Regions from separate parts of the Shewanella sp. SW24 genome, predicted to be linked through region 1. Evidence: predicted binding sites of a transcription regulator. Region 1 holds the regulator's gene; the other holds the start of a gene.
What was found. The regulator sigma-54, encoded in region 1, starts transcription at its own class of promoters, with help from an activator protein. The targets are predictions, from matches to a motif close to GTTGGCACGNNNNTNGNNT.
Positions count from the first base shown of each region.

Region 2: a site for sigma-54 is predicted at 1,298-1,316, ahead of glnA (glutamate--ammonia ligase). Genes of this name have one in related genera too.

Region 1 is NZ_JAKKSH010000008.1:59,442-62,612, reverse strand. Features, by position in the region: gene lptA (lipopolysaccharide transport periplasmic protein LptA) at 1-12, shown strand, start outside; gene lptB (LPS export ABC transporter ATP-binding protein) at 9-740, shown strand; gene L5M17_RS08565 (RNA polymerase factor sigma-54) at 848-2,326, shown strand; gene hpf (ribosome hibernation promoting factor) at 2,355-2,642, shown strand; gene ptsN (PTS IIA-like nitrogen regulatory protein PtsN) at 2,645-3,088, shown strand; gene rapZ (RNase adapter RapZ) at 3,085-3,171, shown strand, end outside.
Region 2 is NZ_JAKKSH010000013.1:79,418-82,588, forward strand. Features, by position in the region: gene typA (translational GTPase TypA) at 1-393, opposite strand, end outside; gene glnA (glutamate--ammonia ligase) at 1,404-2,813, shown strand; gene L5M17_RS12465 (hypothetical protein) at 3,140-3,171, opposite strand, start outside.

The DNA of each region.
Region 1 (3,171 bases):
GACTCTAAATGACCCAAATCACCTTAAGAGCACAAAATCTGGCAAAAAGTTACAAGAGTCGCCAAGTGGTTAAAGACGTCAGTCTGACGGTAAAAACCGGTCAAGTCGTTGGCCTACTCGGTCCAAACGGTGCCGGTAAAACCACGACCTTTTACATGGTTGTCGGGCTAGTGAAGAGCGATAAGGGGCATATCTTTATCGACGATGATGATTTAACCGCAGATCCTATGCATCTGCGTGCCCGCAAAGGCATAGGTTACTTACCGCAGGAAGCCAGTATCTTTCGTAAGCTAACTGTTCATGACAACATCATGGCCGTACTGCAAACTCGTAAAGAACTTAAAAACGAAGAACGAGAAGAAGAACTAGAACATCTGCTCGAAGAGTTTCATATCACCCACATCCGTGACAGCCAAGGCATGTCATTGTCGGGTGGCGAACGTCGTCGCGTCGAAATTGCGCGGGCTTTAGCCGCTAATCCTAAGTTCATTTTGCTCGATGAACCGTTTGCCGGCGTCGATCCTATTTCGGTTATCGACATCAAGAAGATTATCGAACAACTCAAAAGTCGCGGCCTTGGCGTACTGATCACAGACCATAATGTCCGCGAGACATTAGATGTATGTGAACATGCTTATATTGTGAGTCACGGAAACCTGATTGCCGAAGGAACTCCAGCAGAGATCTTAGACAATCAGCAAGTTAGGGCTGTGTACTTAGGTGAACAATTCAGGCTATAGTTAATCGAGCGAAGCCAATGGAGGCAATTTATACCGCCATTGGGCTTCACTCAAGATAATAATAAGCGACCTCATCTAACAATAATAACGTAGGGATCAGCGGTAACATGAAAGCGTCACTCCAGCTCAAACTGGGTCAACAGTTAACCATGACGCCACAACTACAACAGGCTATACGTCTGTTGCAACTGTCGTCACTGGAACTGCAGCAAGAGATCCAGCAAGCATTAGATTCTAATCCCCTTCTCGAGCTGGAAGAGGATCAATTCGACGCCACTAAAAACCCTGTAAACCAAACGCTATCCGATACGGATTTCAGTGAATCTAGCACTCTGCCACCAGAAAAAGACAGCTCCACCATAGACACGGCAGAGTCGCTAACCAAAGAATCCATGCCCGATGAGCTCCCCATGGACACCACATGGGATGAAGTGTTTACCGCCTCCCCAAACTCAGGCCCCGGCGGCAGTCGTGAAGACGATATGCCCTTCCAAGGCGAGACCAGTGAAGGTTTGTACGAACACTTAGAATGGCAAAAAAACCTCACGCCGTTTTCTGAAACCGATTTAGCCATTGCCACCGCCATTATTGATGCCATCGACGATCAGGGCTATCTCACCCAAAGCACTGAAGAAATTCTCGAAGCCATGGGCAATCCTGAAGTTGAGCTTGACGAAGTCGAAGCCGTACTCAAGCGTATTCAGCATTTTGATCCCATAGGCGTTGCCGCCCGCGATTTAAGTGAATGCCTGTTGATCCAACTGTCGCATTTCGCCGCTGATACTCCCAACCTAGAAAACGCCCGTATGCTGATCAAAGATCATTTAGATCTGATCGCCGCCCGAGACTTTAGGTTATTGATGCGTAAGACTAAATTAAAAGAGGATGAATTAAGGGATGGTATAGCACTTATCCAAACTCTCAATCCTCGCCCAGGTTTGTTGATCACACCCAATAATGACGAATACGTTATCCCAGATGTGTCTGTGTCGAAGAAAAATGGCCGCTGGGTCGTTGAGCTTAATCCTGACTGCATGCCCAAAATCAATGTAAATCAACATTATGCTTCTATGGCACGCAGCACAAAAAACCAAGCCGATAGCCAATTTATTCGCGGCCATCTGCAAGAGGCTAAATGGTTTATTAAGAGTCTAGAAAGCCGTAACGACACTTTGCTTAAAGTTGCTAATTGCATAGTGCAATATCAGCAAGGTTTCTTTGAGTATGGTGAAGAAGCCATGAAGCCTATGGTGCTTAACGATATTGCTGAAGCGGTAGAAATGCATGAGTCCACCATCTCACGGGTCACAACTCAAAAATACATGCATACCCCTAAGGGACTTTTTGAACTAAAATACTTCTTCTCTAGCCACGTCGGTACTGACGATGGTGGTGAGTGCTCATCCACAGCAATCAGAGCCTTTATAAAGAAACTGGTGGCAGCGGAAAACCAGAAAAAACCATTAAGCGATAGTAAGATGGCACAACTTCTGGCAGAACAAGGGATCAACGTAGCCCGCAGAACCATTGCGAAGTACCGAGAGGCTATGCTTATTCCACCTTCTAATCAGCGTAAAAGTTTATAACCTACAGTGGATATCGGAGGACGTTTCTATGCAAATAAACCTAAGTGGGCACCATATCGAAATTACCGAATCGTTACGTGCATATGTAGAAGAAAAGTTTTCAAAACTTGAACGCCATTTCGAACAGATCAATAATGTGCACGTTGTGCTCAATGTTGAGAAAATGCAACAGATTGCTGAAGCGAGAATAAACCTCATAGGTGGTGAAGTTTTTGCTACTTCAGAGCATGCTGACATGTATGCCGCTATAGACGCCCTGATTGACAAGCTTGACCGTCAGGTTATTAAACACAAAGAGAAGTTAACAAAACACTAATAATGGAACTTTGTACCATACTGCGGCCGGAGTGCACTACCTGCGCCACTCCGGGCAGCAAGAAAAAGGTACTGGAACTCATCAGCGACTTAGTCGCTGCCCAGTACCCGACCCTCTCATCTCAAGAGATATTCGAAAGCCTAGTGGCGCGCGAAAAGATGGGGAGCACAGGTATAGGTAACGGCATCGCCATTCCACATGGTCGACTAGCCGATATAGATCAGCCCATTGCCATACTAATTAAGTGTGAAGAGCCGATAGCATTTGATGCTATCGATAAGCAACCTGTTGATATTTTATTTGCACTACTGGTGCCTGCAGACCAATGTCAGCAGCACTTAAGTACCTTGTCTTGCATGGCCGAAAAGCTGAGCGACAAGCAAATATTAAAGCAATTACGCAAGACGCATGATGAAACGGAACTCTATCAGGTAATCACTGGATGAAACTGGTCATAGTGTCGGGCCGCTCAGGCTCAGGCAAATCTGTCGCCCTTAGGGTACTCGAAGATCTCGGCTATTATTGTGTC
Region 2 (3,171 bases), on a different contig from region 1:
GTCAATTTTGTTGATAACAACGATTGGCTTTAAGCCTTGAGCAAACGCTTTCTTCGTTACGAAGCGAGTTTGTGGCATTGGACCGTCAACGGCATCAACCAGCAATAATACTGAGTCAACCATAGACAGAACACGCTCAACCTCACCACCGAAATCGGCGTGGCCTGGGGTATCAACGATGTTAATACGGTAGTCGTTCCACTTGATGGCAGTATTCTTTGCCAGAATCGTGATCCCACGTTCCTTTTCAAGATCGTTGGAGTCCATCACCCGCTCAGTGGCTTCTCCTCGGGTTGCAAGGGTGCCTGACTGTGACAGCAACTTGTCTACCAGGGTCGTTTTGCCATGGTCAACGTGTGCAATAATGGCGATGTTACGTAAATTCTCTAGCACGGATAAACCTCTTACCATCAAACAAAAATAGGGATATTTCAGTAATTCGTTATGGTGATCGAGCTCGATCTACCACAATAAAAAGCGTGCCATTCTACTCCAGAGCGGCCTTGGCGCACAGGATTATTTTTGAACACTTATAAAACAATTCGCCAATCCTTGGGTAATTTCCGCCAATCATCCACTGAATGAAATCCTCTATAGCCAGAGTTAACGCTCTGTTTAATTGCCATATTCGTAGGAAAAATCTGAGTTAAGCAGCTGAATTTGCTATTTTTCGTATTCAATGTTAGCACTGCTAATGTCGATTTAAGCATCAGCAAAATCGACTTAGACACAGAGAAATTACCACGTGAACACACTGCAATAAATTCTGCTACACACTTAATCTAACGTTCATGTTGGCGTTTACACCCGATGACATTAAGACTCACTTCATTGTCACGGGATACCTTTTTACGCATCACTGATTTCACTAGGTCTGTGAACAGCAAAGACATTTCGCACATGAGAACGAACTCTTTCCTAATAATATGATAATAAACCACTATTGGATTGATAATACGTGGCATAGTTGGACAGACTAGCGTGGTTTTATGACAATTATGCGGCGGTTATGCGGTGGTAAATAGTCCCGATCGGCGCTGAAAGTATGTGTGAGCTTCACAGAGGCAGTACTTACTGAGATAGTGAAAGCCAAAGTGTCATTGCCATCTCATTGCCATATAAGCGGTGCATGTTATCGCTGTGCATCCCAGCTTAAGGTTTGCATGAATCACTTCAGTGCGCACCAAAATGGAGTAATGCACCAAAATGCCACAGACAAAGGCACCATTATGGTGCGCACGCGAATCCAATTAAGTGCAACAAAGATTTTAAACCATGTTAATCAGTAAGTTAAATTATTGGCATGGATATCGCTTTATAGCTCGTAAGTTTGGCTCAAGATAAATCACTTGAGTTAAAAGATTATAAAAGGGGCATCCCTTTACCCTACCGGAGGCTTGAGAATGTCAGTTGAATCAGTTTTAAAGCAACTTGAAGAATTAGAAGTTAAGTTCGTTGATTTACGTTTTACCGACACTAAAGGTAAAGAGCAGCACGTATCTATTCCTTCTCATCAGGTAGATGCTGATTTCTTCGAAGACGGCAAAATGTTTGACGGTTCTTCTATCGCAGGTTGGAAGGGCATTAACGAATCAGACATGGTACTGATGCCAGATCCAACGACATTTGTACTGGATCCTTTCACCGAAGAAACCACAGCGCTGATCCGTTGTGACATTCTTGAACCCGGTACTATGACAGGTTACGACCGTGACCCACGCTCAATTGCTAAAAAAGCAGAAGCTTACCTGATCTCTACTGGTATCGCTGATACTGTATTGATTGGACCAGAACCAGAATTCTTCCTATTTGACGATGTCCGTTTCGGTACTGACATGTCAGGTTGTTTCGTTAAGATCGACGCTAAAGAAGCGGCTTGGAACTCAGGCACTAGCTACGAAGGCGGCAACACAGGTCACCGTCCATTTGTTAAAGGCGGTTACTTCCCAGTTGCACCGGTTGACTCATCACAAGACCTACGTAGCGCTATGTGTTTAGTGCTCGAAGAAATGGGCCAAGTGGTTGAAGCGCATCACCACGAAGTGGCGACTGCAGGTCAAAACGAAATCGCCACTCGCTTCAACACCTTGACTAAGAAAGCGGATGAAATCCAAATTCTGAAGTACGTAGTGCACAACATGGCACACGCTTACGGTAAGACTGCGACTTTCATGCCTAAACCCATCGTTGGTGACAACGGTAGCGGCATGCACGTTCACCAATCTCTGGCGAAAGACGGTGTTAACTTGTTCGCTGGCGACAAATACGCAGGTTTAAGTGAAACGGCTCTGTACTACATAGGTGGTATCATCAAGCACGCTCGCGCACTGAACGCTTTCACTAACCCAAGCACTAACTCTTACAAGCGTTTAGTGCCACACTTTGAAGCACCTGTTATGTTGGCCTACTCTGCCCGTAACCGCTCTGCATCAATCCGTATTCCAGTGGTACCAAGCCCTAAAGGCCGTCGTATCGAAGCACGTTTCCCTGACCCACATGCAAACCCATACTTAGGTTTCGCAGCGCTGCTGATGGCGGGTCTTGACGGTATCCAAAACAAGATCCACCCAGGTGAAGCGATGGACAAAGATCTGTACGATCTGCCTCCAGAAGAAGCGGCTGAAATCCCACAAGTGGCAACATCATTAGAAAACGCCCTTGAAAATCTGCAAGCTGACCATGAGTTCCTGACTAAAGGCGGCGTGTTCAGTGAAGATTTCATCCAATCTTATATCGTACTGAAAACAGCAGAAGCTGAGCGCGTAGCACGTACAACTCACCCACTTGAGTTTGAAATGTACTACAGCCTGTAATGGCTATCGCTATACAACCGGCTCGCTTTATGTAATTTATACAGAAAATATAAAAGCCTCGATAGCAACGCTATCGGGGCTTTTTGTATTTTGAAGGTATATACAACTTTTATTCTGATTCAATCATCGCGTTGTTCTCTAAATAGGCATCATCGCCAACCACTCTTTTATCATTCAGAGAAGGCACGCCAGACACCGCGACAACAGCAACAATAGAGATAGATGGTTAAAAACCGATCTAAACTAAACATGGATGCAGCAGAAAAACCACCTATATAGTCGGAAGTTAACTACCGCGCCATTATTGTTAAGTGTCCATGCTTTATTCAACTAGGCTGGGTATTCTCAGGGGCAAAAT